DNA from 3 places in the Paraburkholderia sp. BR10882 genome. Region 2 is predicted to be linked to each of the others. Evidence: predicted binding sites of a transcription regulator. Region 2 holds the regulator's gene; each other region holds the start of a gene.
The links. The regulator LexA, encoded in region 2, represses DNA repair genes until DNA is damaged. The targets are predictions, from matches to a motif close to ACTGTATNNNNATACAGT.
Positions count from the first base shown of each region.

Region 1 (6,082 bases), on a different contig from region 2:
TCTTCAAGCTCGAAAACGGTTTCAACATTGCCAGCGGTGGCATCGGCGGCCAGGGCCCCATCGGTTCCTCGCGTTCGCTGTTCAACCGCCAGGCCTATGTAGGCCTCACGTCGGACCAGTACGGTACCCTGCGTATGGGTCGCCAGATCGACGCCGTGACGGAAATGGTTCAGGGCCTGACCGGCGACGCCGTTTCGGCGTCGACATTCTCGACCCCGGGCGACGTGGACAACAACGACAATACGACGAACCAGAACAACGCCGTCAAGTACATTTCGCCGCTTTTCCATGGCTTCCAGGCTGAAGGCGCGTACTCGTTCGGCGGCGTTGCCGGTGCGATGGGTTCGGGTCAATCGTGGTCGGTGGCTGCGGACTACGCTCAAGGTGGTCTGACGGTCGCTGGCGGCTACTTCCATGCTGCAAACCAGGGTGAGAACGGCTGGCAGAACGCAACGGCACAACCGTCGTTCGGTGGTGCGCTGGGCTATCCGAGCTCGGGCTACTACGGTGGCAATGCGTTCAAGAGCGCGGGCATCGCTCAAATCGCTGGCCAATACGAGTTTGGCCGGTACACGGCTGGCCTTCGGTACTCGAACGCTCAATACGAGGGCAACGACGGCCAGGCGTCGATCCACTTCAACGTAGTGGGCGCCCTTCTGCAGTACCAGGCAACCCCGGCGCTGTCGCTGGCTGCTGGGTACACGTACGTCTACGGTTCGGCAGCCACGCCTGCGCAAGCCGCTGAGGGCCGCACGATGGCTTCGATCAACCAGGCCTCGCTGGGTGCTACGTACGCGCTGTCGAAGCTCACGTCGGTATACGTCATGGGTGCCTACGTTCATGCTCAGGGCGCTCAGGCTTCGGCTGCCGACTTCGGCAACACGGCGTCGGGCGGCAACCAGGTTCAAGCCAACATTGGCATGTACCACCGGTTCTAATAGCAGGTTCAGAAGCTCGGGGTCGTGGACGCATTGCCCCGACAAAGAAATCCTGGCTAGTGAATTGCACCCCAAGAGTTGGACGTCGATCCAATCTTTGGGGTGTTTTTTCATTCATGATCGGCCCTGCCAGACGCATTTCGTCATCCCGCGCGCCGTTCAATAGCCGCCGTCGCCAGTCCATGCTGCGCTGATGTCTCAAATCCGGCTCGACCCAACGCGCCAGCTGCTCGGAGCACAGTGCTCCGCCACGCTGATACTCGCGAAGCTGGGCCTGCTGCAAGGCGTTCCCGCATGCACGGACCTCACCACTACGCCGTGGGTCCAAGAGGCGGGTGTACCCGTGCTCAATCAGCCGTTCGTGGCCAGTGGGATTGTCGCGACGGCCGCAAGCCATTGAACGTCTTCGCGCCCTTTCGAAAGGGTCGATCACCGCATGATATAATTCGCACGCGAACTAAATCGCACAATGTTATCTGCGCGGAAATGAAACATCGCCTCGTCTATCTATTGAACGTCGGACAGCGCCGGCTGCAACGGTGGTCGCAAACACGCGCGGCCGGAGGCGGCGTCACAGCAGCCCAGGCCGGGCTGCTGTTTTTTTTAGGTGATCGCAACGGCGCACTCATGAGCGAAGCCGCTGCTGCGCTGGATCTGGGCGCACCAGGCATGAGCGGTCTCGCTGACCGGACAGAAAAGGCAGGGTTGATCGAACGTCGGGCTGACGAGACCGATGGCCGGGTGTCGCGCCTGTGGTTGACGCAAGCAGGACGTACCGCGCGCCAAAAGTCGAAGCTTCGCATGAAAGACTTGAACGCCCGATTGACCGAAGGATTTACGGAAGCGGAGATCGACGTCGTAGCGCGGTGGCTGACCAGCCTGCAGACCAGGTTTCCGCTCGCCGAAGACGGCGACGCGTAACCTCGACCGTGGCCGGCCAGCAAGGCACTGGCTAGTGCCGGGCAACCTTCGCGAAGTCCGGCTTGCGCTTCTCGGCAAAGGCCGCGAATGCCTCTCTTGCCTCGGCGCTCGTCAGCCGCTCCTGAAACTTCGCGCTCTCGCTGTCCATTTGCGCAACCAGGGTTTCGGCTTCGCGCATCAGCTTTTTCATGGCGCTCAGTGAACCGGCCGGCTTGGCGGCGATTCTTTCCGCCATCCTGCGTGCGTCGTCGCGTAGTTGATCCTTTGCGCAGACCTTGTTGGCGAGACCCCACGCGACAGCGGTTTGCGCGTCGAGCGGCTCGCCCAGCGCAAACATCTCGAACGCCCGCACGTGGCCGACGCGCAGCGGAAGCAGGTAGCTGGACGCCGCCTCGGGGACGAGCGCGAGATTGACGAACGGCGTGATCAGTTCTGCGTCTGGCGCGAGCAGGACGTAGTCGCAGTGCAGTAGAAGCGTCGTGCCAATACCGACCGCCTTGCCCTGAACCGCCGCGATGATGGACACGCTCGACTTCGCCAGGGCGTGCAAAAAGCGATGCACGTGTCGCTCACTGGGCCCCTTCCCCGATGCAATGGCTGCGAACTCGCCCACATCGTTGCCCGCGGTGAACATGTCTCCGTCCCCTTGCAGCAGCAATACGCGGACATCGCTGTCGTGCTCCGCATTCTCGATGATGTCTGCCAGCGTGCCATACATCTCGTTCGTCAATGCATTCTTCTTGTCCGGTCGGGCCAGCGTAATCGTCAGAATGCCATCGGCTTGTTCGACGTGAATCTCCGCGCTCATGTGCTCTCCTGAAATTTAGTTTGCATGCGAAGTATATAGGTAGTTCGCATGCAAAGTAAACCGGACGGTCGATGCCATGTAATTCGGGGCCTGCTCGCGAACCCTCGCTCCTGAAGACGTTTGAAGGCGAAAATTCGTAGCGGACCAGAATTCGACCAGGTACTCCATTCGCGACGTCGCGCCACTCCTCGCGCGCACCCAAGCTCCGTAGCATTGAAGCATTACCAAACAGACAAGCAACCGGAGGACTGAACATGCTTATTCTCACCGCTGTCGTCGTCATCGCCGCCGTGGCGATCTGGAGCGTCTACCGGCGTTTGCACCCGCGCCAGGACTGAAACATGACAGGCTGCTCCACCAGCCTGTTCGCAACAGCCCGCCGCATTGGCGGGCTTTTTCCTGGATTCCACAGTCAGAGCGGCGGCGTCCGCGGAAGAGCCGTTTGCGAACATCTTCGCACTCAAAAAAATATCTCCGAATCAGCTCCAGTATCCTGACAAAGTGACTGTATAAATGTACAGTTCCATTCAATTTTCCACAGGACGCACGGTGCCGTCGTCCCGCTGCTCCTGCCGCCATACCCGATGATGAGTAGCGTGCCGGTCGCGCGGAGCCATCGAGAGCTATTTTTGAGTACCAAGGCATGCCAGATGATCGGCGCATAGCCCACATCGACATGGACGCATTCTTTGCGTCGTGTGAACTTTCGCAGTATCCGGAGCTACGAGGCCAAGCCATGGTGGTTGCTGGCCGTCGCTCGGATACGCCCCGAACGAAGCCGGACGGCACTCGCGAATTCTCGCGCCTGCGCGACTATGTGGGCAGAGGTGTCCTGACGACCGCGACCTACGAGGCTCGCGCGCTCGGCGTTCATTCCGGAATGCCCGCCATGAAAGCCGCCCGGTTAGCGCCAGATGCGATTCTCCTTCCAGTGAATTTCGACCTCTACCGAACGTACTCGCGACTGTTCAAGGATGCCGTCCGGTCAATCAGTTCGAGCATGGAAGACGTTGGAATCGACGAGGTCTACGCAGACGTTTCACTCACGAATGGCGATTCGGAGGCAATCGCGCGCAAGTTGAAATCCGCCGTCTTCGAAGCAACCAATCTCACATGCTCCGTCGGTATCGCGCCAAACAAGCTGCTCGCCAAGCTGTGCTCCGATATGCAAAAGCCGGACGGAATCACAATCCTGACGCCGGAGGACGTGCAATCCAGGATTTGGCCAATGGCCGCAAACAAGATCAACGGCGTTGGCCCCAAGGCGGCCGCCAAGCTTGCGTCTTTTGGAATCACGACCATCGGTGAGATCGCTGCGCGCGACGAGCACTGGCTCATCGAAAACTTCGGACGAAGCTACGGGGCGTGGCTTCGCAGAGTTTCACACGGACTAGATGACAGGCCGGTGGTGACGTATAGCGAGCCCGTCTCGATGAGTCGCGAAACCACATTCGAGCGCGATCTGCACGCGGTGCGGCATCGACAGGAACTGGGCGCAGCGTTTACCCGCCTATGCGAACAGGTGGCGCTCGACCTCCAGCGAAAAGGCTATCTGGCCAGGAAGATCGGCATCAAGCTGCGCTTTAATGACTTCAAGACTGTCACGCGTGACGTCACGCTTCCTGAGCCTATTGATGACGCGAAAGCATTGCGGCGCGCGGCGACTGAGTGCCTGAAAAGAGTCGAACTCGTTAAATCCATCAGGCTGCTAGGGGTGAAGGCCGGCAACCTCCAACACACCGGAGAAGCTTCCAGTAACGAGTCGCCTCAGTTCACGCTGGATTTTTAGCCGGCAACGCGCAGCGCCCCCGTCGTGCGAGGCGTGCACGGTGACTTCGCAAACACAGAAGCGAATGCATCAACTGGCCGGCTCCGATGCCAACGCAATCCGCGCCTTCTCCTCCGGACTATTCGCCTTGTAATACTTGTCGGCCCACTTGCGGTCGGGCTGTAGCAACAGCCGTTGCACGGTTCTATGCTGCTGCTCCTCGATGCCAACGGCGCGCGCACGATAGTGCTCGTACAACCGCATGAATTCCGCGAGGTAAATGGCGGCGATTCGCTTGTCTTGTATTTCGAGCAGATTCTCGTCGTTGAAATGCTCGGAGTTGTTGCTCATGTTGGCCGAGCCCGTGTAGACAATCGGATTGTCTCCTTCGGCGTCGATGACGATGAACTTATGGTGGATAATGACCGGCGCGTAACTGGGCGCGACTTCGCCGGGAAAGAGGCGGAGCTCGGGTTCGAAACCTTCAGGCACGGTCGCCGGGGAAAAGTACGATGCATCGATGACGTCGCGGTTTTCCCTGCTTCGATGATAGAGCGCGAGGTTTGCCAGCGCAGTCGTACTCACTGCCTCTCCCGCTTTTTGCGCCTCTTGCGCATTCTCAGCGGACTTTCCGCTGATATTGTTGACGAGGCCGAACATCATGAGCCCCTTGTCGCCGGCGGCAAAGCAGGCGTCGCGAAGCGGTTCGTCTGTCGGCATGAAGAGGCAGAACAAAACCGAATGCTGCGCCTTTCCTATCGCTTCGACGATGGTATCGATCTGGGTACGTCTGGTTTTCGTTTCCGGAGAGAAGCAAACGCGCACGGCTGCGCTTCCCACCGTCACGGAATCGGACCAGCCATTCGTGAGTTCGGCGGTCTGGTTGATCGGCGGATTGCCGGCGATGGCTTTCGTTCTGTCGTCGTACAGTTTCGCGAGGTCTGCCGAATCGAACAGATGAAGTACGTTGGCCTGCTCCGTAATGCCTTCTGTCGTGAAATTCGCAGAACCCGCAACCACGAATGCCGGGTTGCCTTGCCGATCGCCCCTATCCGTCACGATGAGCTTGTCGTGCATGATGTGCGTCTTGTCACGCGGGCAGAACGTCACGACGTTGCCCAGTTCATCGACCGTGGGTTGATTGGGCGATGCAGCGGGCGCTTTGCCTTTTTCGCGAACCCGATGCGAGTCGTATACGACGGCGACATTGGCTTTGCCGTGAGCGGTTCCGAACTCCTTGAACGCCGGGATCGCCCAAAGCGGGTCGGTCAGGTGATAGACGGCTGCTGCAGCGCGCGACGCGTCCTGGAATATTTCCTTGAACACGAGCTGCATATCGTTGGCGAGCCACGTACGAAGTTCAAACGCCTGTGCGGCCGGCGGCGCGGTATGCGGATCGATTCCCATCGCCTTCACTTGTCGTGCGAAAGCCTGCGAGCTCACCACCGCGCGGTTGAACCAGGTACCCACGCCGTCTTCGATATGCGCCGGTAACGTGACCTCACACGAACTCGCCTCTGCGTTCAGCAGATTCAGATTGTCCGGCGTACCGACTACCGGGTAGATGGTGTACCTGAATTGCTTGCCTCTGTCGGCTTCCTCGATGCGCGCGTCCCACCACATGAATTTTTGAATCGGCGCGATATT
Region 1 is NZ_JBFPKP010000007.1:161,971-168,052, reverse strand. Features, by position in the region: gene AB3X99_RS19755 (porin) at 1-938, shown strand, start outside; partial or broken gene AB3X99_RS19750 (AraC family transcriptional regulator) at 1,123-1,326, shown strand; gene AB3X99_RS19745 (MarR family winged helix-turn-helix transcriptional regulator) at 1,425-1,859, shown strand; gene AB3X99_RS19740 (enoyl-CoA hydratase-related protein) at 1,891-2,667, opposite strand; gene dinB (DNA polymerase IV) at 3,311-4,456, shown strand; gene AB3X99_RS19730 (phospholipase D-like domain-containing protein) at 4,526-6,082, opposite strand, start outside.
Region 1: a site for LexA is predicted at 3,172-3,189, ahead of dinB (DNA polymerase IV). Genes of this name have one in related genera too.

Region 2 (6,082 bases):
GCCGCCTGAGAGTTCGCCCACGCGTGCGTCGGCCTTGCTTTCGAGGCGCGCGAATTCGAGCAACGGCGCGACGAGCTCGCGCGTTTCGCGCGCGGACAAGCCGAAGTAGCGGCCGAACACGAGCAGGTTCTCGCGCACGGTGAAGTCGGGGTCGAGATTGTCGAACTGCGGCACCACCCCCACGCGCTGGCGGGCGTGGCGCGCGCGCGCCGGCACCGGCTCGCCGCACAGGCTGATGCGACCCGCATCGGGCGAAACGATGCCGAGCAGCATGCGCAGTGTCGTGGTTTTTCCCGCGCCGTTCGGGCCGAGCAGTCCGAAGCACTCGCCGGGAACGACGTCGAACGACAGGCCGTTGACGACCGTCCTGTCTCCATAATGTTTGATGACCTGCTCGAATTCGATGGCGGGTGCGGGCATGGACCGGTTGAACGTGAGTCGATCGGGCATCGCGCGAGTCGCTCGAAGTACCGAACGAAAAATCGCACGAAACGAGGCGGCCCATTTTAGTGCATTGCTGCGCGGCGGGTCGGGCGTCGCTCACAAGTGTTTTGACGATGCACGAGGTAAATGCATGTCGCGGCAAGCATCCAGCACTGTGCAAGATGCATGCGCCGATTGGGACGCGCCTGGCGTTTTTCGATGCACACCTGGCGTTTTCCAGCCCTTGCGTGTGGAATTGCGGCGCACCATCATGAGAATCGCACAGCCTGCAAATCACGCGGGCGGGGAGAAGCGATCATGGCGAGCTATAAAAAAATTCTGCTCTGTTACGACGGCTCGCGCGAAGGCCGCAAGGCGCTGCGGTGCGGCGCCGATCTTGCACTCGATCTGCAGGCCGAGACGCACTTGCTCTCGGTCGTCGACATGCGTTCGACGATTGCCCAGAGCGCCGGCCTGTTGACCGACGTGGCCTGCGGCCGCTTCGAGGAAACGGCGCGCGAGATTCTTCAGGAAGGCGTGGACTGGCTAACTGAGCGCGGCGTGCGCGCTCAGGGGCATTTCGCGTTCGGTCATCCGATCGACGAAATCGCGAATCTGGCCAACGAGCTGAATGCCGACCTCGTGGTGGTGGGCCACCGCTGCCGCACAGGGCTCTCGCGTTGGTGGATGGGCGCCGGCAACACGCCGCTGCTCGACCGCGTTTCGTGCAGCATTCTCGTGGCGTGTTCGTCGGCGGCTGAGGAAAAGCAGCAGCAAGCCGCCGCGTAGGGGATCAAGCGGGCCGGCTCGCCTGGAACCGGCCTGTTAGCGCTGCCACTGCCGATCTGTCTCAGTTCGAGACGTTTCCTTCGCTTAGCTCGACCGCCGAGAGCTTCCACGAGAAGAGCCCGTGACGCTGCAGAATGGCGGCGTAGTGCTCGCCCGTACTGCCGCGGTCCCACGTGAGCGCGAACTCATTGAGGCCGCGATAGCCCGCCGTGGTCACCGGCCGCGCCTCGGGCGCGGGGGTGCCGGATACGGCCGGGGCCGGTGGCGCGGCGGAGGCGGCTGCCGACTGCGGCGGCTCTGCCGATTGCGCGGATGGCGCGCCGGATTCCGCTGGCGGCGGCGCGTGTGGCCGGTCGCCGGGCTTGCCCGTCGGCGGCATACCATCGAGCAGGGCGGCCACGCCTTCCGGTGTGGCGTAGGCATCCACGAGCGGACTAATCAGTGCCGCGCCAATTACGGCGCCGAGGATCAGCAACGGATTGCTGCTGTGCTGCCCCTCGACGCGCCGGTGCAGCATCTCGCCCACCTGCTGTTTCAGGCTCAGGCGCAGCGCAGGGTAATCGACGTATTCGTTGAGCGCGACGGCGTCACGCGCGTCGGCCGCGGCTTTCATGTGTTTCACCGCGATATAGGGCGACGCATAGGCGTAGCCGATCGCGGCAACGACCATTGCGACGGCGACCGTGATCGCAACGGGCTTTTTCCAGCCTTGGGTCTTGCGCGGGGTAGAGAGAGATTCCGTCATCGGCATAGGGCAAATCGTTTAAACACGGTGTTGACCGCAAACCGGGCCAAACGATCCCGCCCGTAACCTCTTCTCACATTTGTGCAGCGTTGCTGCTTACTTCGCGAGTGCCGCGGGCAGGTCGCTGTGCTGCTCGGCGATGCAGCGGTCAATTGCGCGGCAAACCGCGTCGACCGTGCCGACGAGGATGAGCCGCGACGGACCCTGATAGACGCGCACGGGCGCGCGGCGCATGGGCTGTTCGGTGTTGAGCGTGCTGTTGAGCGACACGCGCGCAAACGCCGGCTGTGCCGAGGGCAGCACGGGCAGGTCGGCTGCGCTGGCCGCCACCATCTCAGGCGAGTCTTCGAAGAGCGAGCCGCTCAGTGCGGCAGCCGAATCGCGGACTTCGCGGACCGCGCACGAGGCGATTCCACGGAGATGGCGAAGGCGGCCGAATTGGCGGAAGGGCAGCAGGCGGGCAAGACGTTCCATGACTCTCTCCAGGTATGCGCAGATGGTGCGCAAACAATGTGCAAACCGCGCTCAGACGGATTCCTTAGAATTCGGTGGGGCGGATCAGCCCGACCGCGATGCCTTCGAGCGCGAATTCCGCGCTGCCGGCCTCGACGAAAATATTGTCGTAATCGGGGTTCTCGGCGATCAGCTCGAGCCCGTTCGGACGGCGCTTCAGGCGCTTGACGGTGACGTCGTCGCCGAGGCGCGCCACGATGATCTGGCCGTCTTTCGCTTCGGCCTTTTTCTGCACGGCGAGCAGGTCGCCGTCGAGGATGCCGGCGTCGCGCATGGAAAGGCCGCGCACCTTCAACAGGTAGTCGGGGCGGCTCGAGAAGAGCGCCGGGTCGCACATGTAGTTCTGCGAGATGTGCTCCTGCGCGAGGATCGGGCTACCCGCAGCGACGCGGCCGACGAGCGGCAGCGAGAGCTGCATGATGCTCGGGTGCGGCAGCGTGAACTGGTGTGGCAGGTCGTCGGGCCCCGGCACGAGGCGGATGCCGCGCGAGGCGCCCGCAGCCAGTTCGATCACGCCCTTGCGCGCCAGCGCACGCAGATGCTCCTCCGCGGAGTTGGCGGAGCTGAAGCCGAGTTCCGCCGCGATCTCGGCGCGCGTGGGCGGAAAGCCCGTGCGCTCGATGGCCCGGCGAACCAGATCGAAAACCTGCTGCTGTCGTGCGGTGAGTTTGGTCATGGCGCCACTGTATGTTTGAACAGGTAACTGTATTTTTATACAGTACTCGCCACTTTTCAAGTGTTACTTGAAGTTCATCGACTGAACGTTGCCATCAGGCCGTTTTCCCGTGTTTGCGCGGATGAAACCGCGCTCTAACAGCGACTTCCTCTGCCCTTACCACTTTTGCGTATTAAAAAATAAGAAAACATCATTTTTAATAATGTAAGGGGATCGCTAGACTGGCCTCCATCGTTAGCTGCAGTTTCATCAATGAGCGCAAACGAGCACACACGAGAACGGAGAACAGATAGATGGGCACGACACATACGGGGCGCGCGGGCTGGCTGAAAACACTGGCGGCAAAACTGGTCATTGGCGTTGCGCCGCTCGTCGGCGTCACGGCGATGGCGGCTATGGTGCCGCTGGCCGCTCACGCGGATACATCGCTGCTCAACGTCTCCTACGATCCGACGCGCGAGCTGTACCAGGACATCAACGAAGCCTTCATCAAGCAGTGGAAGGCGAAGACGGGCGAAACGCTCACCATCAAACAGTCGCATGGCGGCTCGGGCGCACAGGCGCGCTCGGTGCTCGACGGTCTGCAGGCCGACGTCGCGACGCTCGCGCTGGCATGGGACATCGACGCGCTCGCCAACAAGGGCATCGTCGCGAAGGACTGGCAAAAGCGCCTGCCCGACAACGCCTCGCCATACACGTCGACCATCGTGTTCCTCGTGCGCAAGGGCAACCCCAGGCACATCAAGGACTGGGACGATCTGACCAAGCCGGGTGTCTCGATCGTCACGCCGAATCCGAAAACCTCGGGCGGCGCGCGCTGGAACTATCTCGCGGCGTGGGCGTATGCGCTGCACCAGCCGGGCGGCAACGAGCAGACGGCGAAGGACTTCGTCACGAAGCTCTACAAGAACGCGGGCGTGCTCGACTCGGGCGCGCGGGGAGCCACGACGAGCTTCGTGCAGCGCGGCATCGGCGATGTGCTGATCGCATGGGAAAACGAAGCATTTCTCTCGCTCAAGGAGTTCGGCCCGGACAAGTTCGAGATCGTGGTGCCTTCGGTGAGCATTCTGGCTGAGCCGCCGGTTGCCGTGGTGGACAAGGTCGTCGACAAGAAGGGCACGCGCAAGGAGGCCGAAGCCTACCTGCAGTTCCTCTATAGCGAAGAGGGTCAGGAGATCGCCGCGAAGAACTTCTACCGTCCGCGTTCGGACAAGGTCCCGGCGGCGCTCACGGCGAAGTTTCCGAAGCTCAAGCTCTACACGGTCGACGACACGTTCGGCGGCTGGCCCAACGCGCAGAAGACGCATTTCGCGGATGGCGGCGTGTTCGATTCGATCTATCAGCCGCAGTAAAGCTGTCGAGCAGTCAAGCAGCAGGCGGTCAAGCAGTAAGCGGTCCGCATAACGACGTGACCGCACAACAACGAAGCGCGCCTACGGGCGCGCTTTTCGGCGCGAATCTGCAACGCACGAATCGCGCAACCCATGTCTGGACGATGAGCATGACAACGTTTCGATTGCGCAAGCCCAGTGCGCTGCCTGGCTTCGGTTTGACGCTTGGCATCACGGTGGCCTATCTGAGCCTCGTGGTGCTCATTCCGCTTGCCGCCACCTTTCTCAAGACGGCGACACTCGACTGGAGCCAGTTCGTGCGCGCCGTGTGGTCGCCGCGCGTGATCGCGTCGTACCGGCTCACGTTCACCGCCGCGCTCGGCGGGGCGCTGATCAACGCGGTATTCGGCTTCCTGCTCGCGTGGGTGCTCGTGCGCTATAGGTTTCCGTTCAAACGGGTGATCGATGCGCTCGTCGATCTGCCGTTCGCGCTCCCGACTTCCGTGGCGGGCATTTCGCTCGCCGCCGTGTATGCCGGCAATGGCTGGATCGGCCAGTTCCTGCAGCCGCTCGGTCTGAAGATCGCCTTCACGCCGCTCGGCGTGCTCGTGGCGCTGACCTTCATCGGCTTGCCGTTCGTCGTGCGCACGGTGCAGCCGGTGCTCGAGGACTTCGAGCGCGAACAGGAAGAGGCCGCTGCGTGCCTCGGCGCCTCGCGCTGGCTCACGTTCCGCCGTGTCGTGCTGCCCGCGGTGCTGCCGGCGCTTCTCACGGGTTTCGCGCTCGCGTTCGCGCGTGCGCTGGGCGAGTACGGCTCGGTCATCTTCATCGCCGGCAACGTGCCGATGAAGTCGGAGATTACGTCGCTGCTCATCATCACCAAGCTCGAGCAGTACGACTATGCGGGCGCAACGGCGCTTGCCGTGATGATGCTCTGCGTCTCGTTCGTCATGCTGCTGCTCATCAACTCGCTGCAGTGGTATTTGCAGCGCCGCACGAGCCGGGGTGTAACGGCCGGCAGCGCGCCGAGTGCCGTGGTGGGCGCAACCGTCGCGGGAGGTGCGCAATGAGCACGCTGCCGCAACAACGAAGTACGCGCCGGCCGGACCCGGTCACCGAATCACCGTGGGTGCGCTGGCTGCTGACCGGCATCGCGCTCGCGTTTCTCGCGCTGTTTCTCGTGGTGCCGCTCGTCGCGGTGTTCTGGCAGGCGCTGTCGAAGGGTATCGGCTTCTACTTCACGTCGCTCGTCGATCCCGACGCGCTCTCCGCGATCAAGCTCACGCTCATCACCGCGGCGATCGCGGTGCCGTTGAATCTGGGCTTCGGCCTCGCGGCGTCGTGGGCGATCGCGAAGTTCGAGTTTCGCGGCAAGGCGCTGCTCACCACGCTGATCGACCTGCCGTTTTCAGTTTCGCCCGTGATTTCAGGTCTCATCTACGTGCTGCTGTTCGGCGCGCAGGGCTGGCTCGGGCCGTGGCTCGAAGACCGCAACGTGCAGATCATCTTCGCGGTGCCGGGTATCGTGCTCGCCACCATCTTCGTGACGTTCCCGTTCGTCGCGCGCGAGCTGATTCCGCTGATGCAGGCGCAGGGCAACGACGA
Region 2 is NZ_JBFPKP010000001.1:920,422-926,503, forward strand. Features, by position in the region: gene nodI (nodulation factor ABC transporter ATP-binding protein NodI) at 1-420, opposite strand, end outside; gene AB3X99_RS04315 (universal stress protein) at 742-1,212, shown strand; gene AB3X99_RS04320 (DUF2939 domain-containing protein) at 1,274-1,957, opposite strand; gene AB3X99_RS04325 (hypothetical protein) at 2,054-2,431, opposite strand; gene lexA (transcriptional repressor LexA) at 2,496-3,146, opposite strand; gene AB3X99_RS04335 (sulfate ABC transporter substrate-binding protein) at 3,440-4,498, shown strand; gene cysT (sulfate ABC transporter permease subunit CysT) at 4,648-5,547, shown strand; gene cysW (sulfate ABC transporter permease subunit CysW) at 5,544-6,082, shown strand, end outside.

Region 3 (6,082 bases), on a different contig from region 2:
CTTCCCGCTGGCGTGAGCGTCGGGGATCTCCAATGAAGGCCCGCTCCCGGCGCCTCGCCCTCGTCGCCCCCCTCGCGCTCTTCTCGCTTTGCGCCGCGCTCACCGCGTGCGGTGGCGGCGATGCCGGAACCGCGTCCGCGAGCACAGGCGCCGCGGAACCTGCCAGCGCCTCAACTCCCTCGAGCGCGCCGTCGACCGCCGGCACGAGCCGCACGATTCCGCAATCGACCACGCCCAATGTCGTGGCCGTCACGGTGGGCCCGACGCCCACCTCGACGCACAACATGCTGATGACGAGCGTCACGGTCTGCGTGCCGGGCACCGCGGACTGCACGAGCGTCGACAACGTCCAGCTCGATACCGGCTCCCAAGGCCTGCGCCTGCTCGCTTCGGCGCTGCCGGCAGGCTTCTCGCTGCCCCCCGTGCCAGCCGGTGCGGGGGCCGACATCGCCGGCGAATGCGCCGTGTTCGGCACGGGCTACACGTGGGGCACGGTGCGCAGCGCCGACGTGAAGCTCGCGGGCGAGACTGCCGCTTCGCTGCCGATCCAGTTGATCGCCGACCCGGCCGTGCCCGCGTCAGCGCCGGACGGCTGCGCCGGCAGCGGCCTCGCGATGAACAGCGCCGCCGCGCTGCGCTCGAACGGCATTCTCGGAGTCGGGCCGTTCAGCGCCGATTGCGGCGTGTCCTGCGTCAGGGCGGCCGCCACGCCGTGGTACTACGCCTGCCGCGCGAGCGGCTGCACGGCGAGCGCGCAACCGCTTGCGCAACAAGTCAGCAACCCGGTGGCGGGCTTTGCCACCGACAACAACGGCGTGATCATCGACCTGCCGCCCCTGGCCGACAGCGGCGCGTCCGGGGTGAGGGGGTCGATGATCTTCGGCATCGGCACGCAGGCGAACAACGCGCTCGGCAGCGCGACGGTGCTGCGCGCGAACTCGGGCACCGGCTATGTGAAGACGACGACATCGGACGGCACGGTCTACTCGCTGAGCTACCTCGACACGGGCTCGAACGCGCTGTACTTCAACAGCCCGACGATGACGCGCTGCGGGTTCTGGTATTGCCCGAGTTCGCCGGTCAGCCTCGGTGCGACGATAGCCGGCATCGACGGTGTGGGCGCTTCCGTGACCTTCGCGGTCGCAAGCTCGACGACGCTGCTCGCCACCGGCAACTGGGCCTTCAGCAATCTCGCTGGCTACAACGGTCGCGCGTTCGGCTGGGGACTGCCGTTCTTCTTCGGGCGCCGCGTGTTCACGGCGATCGCCTTGCAGGACACACCTGCAGGCAGTGGACCATTCTTCGCGTTTTGAACGCGCCGGCGATCACCGGAGTCTTATCAGCTACAAACGACGAAGGCCTCTTGCGAGGCCTTCATGAGCGCAGAATGCGCCAACGACGGGTGCTGCCGTAGCAACGCCACGGCGAGCAGCGTGCGTTCGTTTTAATCGTTCGAGGCGTTCGGGTCGGGCGTGGTCTTCGCGAGCTTCGGCGGCGCGAGCCAGCGGAACGTCGCAAGGCCCGACTCGTTGAAGGTGCACTCCGCGGCCGCCGGTGTGCCGACGGCCTTCTTGATACCAAGCTTTGCGACCAGCGCGGCGACCGGCGTGGTCGGCTTGCCCTCTGGCGTGCCGCCTTGGGCGACTGGAGCGGTGGGAACCGAAATCGTGCCGGGCAGCGCCGCCGCCTGCACCATCGGCGCCGTGACCGTGGGCGCCTCGTTGGCGCCCTGCGCCGTGGTGGACGCCGCCGCCGATGCGGCCGAGGCAGACGGCGCCGAGGCGACCACGGCGGCCGAAGCCGCGCCGTTCTCGAGCTGCCCTTCGACCACCACACGGGCGCCACGATACGTCGTCGCGCTATGCGTGACCTTGAGGTCGCCGAGCGTCGTCTCGGCAAGGCGGCTACGCATCGCCTCTTCGCAGGCGCTGGTGTTGCGGTACTGCGCCGCGCATCCCGCGAGCAGGGTGACGGCGGCCGCGAGGCCGGCGAAGCATGCGTTACGTGTGTTCATCGCTCATCCGATTTTCAGGCTGCGGCAATTGTAGCGTACGGGGCGGGGAATCCCTGACGGCGCTCGCGCCCACCGGCGACCCTGCTATCATCGCTGCTGTATATCCGTACAGTGCCACGCGTGCTTCCCGACTCTCCCGATCCGTTCTATTACCTCGCGAACTTCGAGCGTGCGCTAGCGTGGCTCGACGCGCGCTGCGCCGACCTGTTCGACGACGCCGAGCGCCGCTTCGCCGACGAATTCGTGCAGGTGCCGCAAGCATCTCGCGCGCTCTTCGTGCGCATGCTGATGCGTAAGGGTCCCTATTTTCGCGCCAGCCGGCTCGCGTATGACGAGATCGGCTGCCCGCGCGCGGCTGCGGCACCGCTCGTCGCGGCGGGTTGGCTCGACGACGCGCCCGCACTCGATCTCGGCGCGCTCGCCGCGCTTGTGACGAAAGCCGAACTGCAAGCGCTCGCCGAGCGTCTTGGCATCGCGCTCGAAGCTCGCGCCACGCGCGCGGCAACGCTCGAGGCGCTCGATGCACACTATGCCGCCGCGCCCGAACCGCGCGACTGGCGTGCGTGGTTCCCGGCCTCGTCCGACACTGTGCTTTTGTTCGCGAGTGCCCCGCTCTGCGAGCGCCTGCGCCTGATGTTCTTCGGCAACCTGCATCAGGACTGGTCGGAGTTCGTGCTCGCCGACCTCGGCGTCTTTCGCTACGAAAGCGTGCCCTTCGATCACGCCTCGCGTGCGTTCCAGCGACGCGAGGACATCGACGCGTATCTGGCGCTGCGCGATTGCCGCGACGGACTCCAGAGCGCCGCCGAGACCCAGGACTTCGACGCTGCCGGCGCCATCACCGCAACACTCGCAGCACTCGACGCGCTGGCCCCGCGCACGCACGCGAACGCCTGGCTGCGCGCTCGCCACGACAAGCTGCGTCACGCCGCGGGGCTCGCCGCCGAGCGCGCGGGCGAACCCGAACTCGCGTGGCGCGCTTATCTCGACTGCGCTCACCCTGAATCGCGTTACCGCCGCGTGCGTGTGCTCGAACAACTGAACCGACGCGCGGAAGCGCTGGCGCTCGCGCAGACCATTGCCGATGCGCCCGCGAACGAAGAGGAAGCGCAGCGCGCGGCGCGCACGCTCGGGCGTCTCGCGCGCACGCGGGCGAAGTCGAAGACGAGCGCCGGGCCGGGGTTCGCGCAGCTCGAACTCGCGCTGCCCGCGGCGCCTGGCGCACTGCGCGTCGAGGAAGCCGCGCGCATCGCGCTCGCCGCGCCGCAAGCGCCCGTGTTCTATGTCGAGAACACGCTGATCAACGCGCTCTTCGGCCTGCTCTGCTGGCCCGCGCTGTTCGCGCCGATGCCAGGCGCGTTCTTCCACCCGTTCCAGCGCGGCCCCGCCGACCTGCACGCCGCCGACTTCGTCGCACGACGTGCTTCGCAGTTCGAAACATGTCTCGCCGAACTCGAAACGCACGCCTACCGCGAGTCGATTGTGCGCCGCTATGCGGAAAAATCCGGCATCCAGTCACCGTTCGTCGCGTGGCCCGCATTGAGCGACGAACTGCTCACGCTCGCCCTCGACTGCTTCCCCGCCGCTCATCTGCGCCTGTGGTTCGAGCGACTGCTGCGCGAACCCGTCGCGAACCGCTCGGGTCTGCCCGATCTCGTGCGCTTCTGGCCGCACGAGCGGCGCTACGAACTGATCGAGGTGAAAGGCCCCGGCGACCGCTTGCAGGACAACCAGCGCCGTTGGCTGGCCTATTGCGTGCAGCACGGCATGCCGGTTTCCGTATTGCAGGTGCGTTGGCCCAACCTGCCAGACGAAGCCGACGACAGCGCCGGCCAGGCGCTGCCCGCGCCATGAGCTACACGGTGGCCGTGCGCACGCTGTGCGAGTTCACCGCGAAGCGCGGCGACCTCGACTTGCGCTTCACGCCCTCGCCGGACGCAAGCGACGGCCGCGCCGGCCACGCCGCCATCGCCGCGCGGCGCCCGCCCGGCTACGAGACCGAGATCGCGCTTTCCGGCACGTTCGAATCGCTGAGCGTGCGCGGTCGCGCCGACGGCTACGATCCCGCGCGCCGCAGGCTCGAAGAATTCAAGACCTATCGCGGCGACCTCGATGCGATGCGCGAGAATCAGCGCGCGCTGCACTGGGCGCAGTTGCGCGTCTACGGCGCACTTCTCTGCGAAAAACTCGGCCTCGATGGGCTCGAACTCGCTTTGGTGTACTACGACATCGGTTCGGGGTGCGAGACGGCGCTCGTCGAGCATGCGAGCGCGCGGGAATTGCGCACCGCGTTCGAAACGCAATGTCGTCGCTTCGTTGCATGGGCCGAGCAGGAAAGCGCCCACCGCGTCGCACGCGATACCGCGCTTGCCACACTGTGCCTGCCGCATCCGCAGTTTCGACACGGCCAGCGCGATCTTGCCGAAGCCGTCTGGCGCGCGGCGACGCAGGGACGCTGTCTGCTCGCGCAGGCGCCCACCGGCATCGGCAAGACCATCGGCACGCTCTTTCCGCAGTTGAAGGCTTGCCCGCGCGCGGCGATCGACAAGGTCGTATTTCTGAGCGCGAAAAGCTCTGGGCGTCAGTTGGCACTCGACGCGCTCGCTACGCTGACAAGCGCGCAAGACGAAGCAAGCGCCGAAGCGCATCGAACGCCCGTGCCCCTGCGCGTGCTCGAACTCGTCGCGCGCGAAAAGTCGTGCGAGCATCCCGAAGCGGCATGTCATGGCGAATCATGCCCGCTTGCGCGCGGCTTTTACGACCGTCTGCCGGCCGCGCGCGCGGCGGCGCTCGAACGCGTGCGGCTCGACCGCGCGGCACTGCGCGAGGTGGCGAGCGAGCATGCCGTCTGCCCGTACTACCTTGGCCAGGAACTCGCGCGCTGGAGCGACGTGATCGTCGGCGACTACAACTACTGGTTCGACGCGAGCGCCATGCTCTTTATGCTCGCCGCGCACAACCAGTGGCGCGCGAGCGTGCTCGTGGACGAAGCCCACAACCTCCCCGAGCGCGCCCGCGCGATGTATTCGGCGGAACTCGTGCAAACGCGCATCGACGCCGTGCGCCGCGCCGCGAGCGCACCGCTCAAGCGCGCGCTCGCGCGCCTGCAGAAGCACTGGAACGCGCAGAACGCCGTGTTGCCCGGCGCCTGGCGCGCGAGCGACACCTTGCCCGAAGGCCTCGTCGCCGCGCTTGGCGACGTGATCGGGGCGATCGGCGACCAGCTCGCCGAACCCGCGCTCGTGCGCGATCCCGAACTCGAGCGCTTCTATTTCGACGCCCTGCACTTCACGCGCATTGCCGAACGCTTCGATACGCATTCACTCTTCGACGTCACGCCATTGGCGCATCAGAACGCGCGCCGCCCGCGTTCCACGATCGCCATCCGCAACATCGTGCCGGCGGATGCCTTGCGCCCGCGCATCGCCACGGCACACAGCATCACGCTCTTCTCGGCGACGCTCTCGCCCACGCATTACTACAGCGACATGCTCGGGCTGCCCGCCAACACGGTGAGCATCGACATCGACACGCCATTTCGCGCCGAGCAGCTCGACGTCCACATCGCCCGCCATATCTCGACGCGCTATAAGGACCGCGAACGTTCGCTCGAAGCGCTGGTCGGGCGCGTGGCCGCGCAATTTGTCGAACGCCCCGGCAACTATCTGTGCTTTTTCAGCAGCTACGACTATCTGCAGCAAGCCGCCGATGCGTTTGCGGCGCGCCATCCGGAGGTGGAAGTCTGGCTCCAGTCGCGCACCATGGACGAAGCGGATCAGCAGGCCTTCGTCGCGCGCTTCGTGGAAGGCGGCTGCGGCATCGGTTTCGCGGTGCTGGGCGGCGCGTTCGGCGAGGGCATCGATCTGCCGGGCACACGTCTCATCGGCACGTTCATCGCGACGCTCGGCATGCCGCAGGTGAACGCCGTAAACGAGGCGATGCGCGCACGCATGGATACGCTCTACGGCGACGGCTTCGACTACACCTACCTGATTCCGGGCCTGCGCAAGGTCGTGCAGGCCGCCGGGCGCGTGATCCGCACCGAGCAGGATCGCGGCGTCGTACACC
Region 3 is NZ_JBFPKP010000006.1:360,741-366,822, forward strand. Features, by position in the region: gene AB3X99_RS18510 (DUF2844 domain-containing protein) at 1-36, shown strand, start outside; gene AB3X99_RS18515 (DUF3443 domain-containing protein) at 33-1,313, shown strand; gene AB3X99_RS18520 (hypothetical protein) at 1,445-2,014, opposite strand; gene AB3X99_RS18525 (VRR-NUC domain-containing protein) at 2,135-3,868, shown strand; gene AB3X99_RS18530 (ATP-dependent DNA helicase) at 3,865-6,082, shown strand, end outside.
Region 3: a site for LexA is predicted at 2,110-2,127, ahead of AB3X99_RS18525 (VRR-NUC domain-containing protein). Genes of this name have one in related genera too.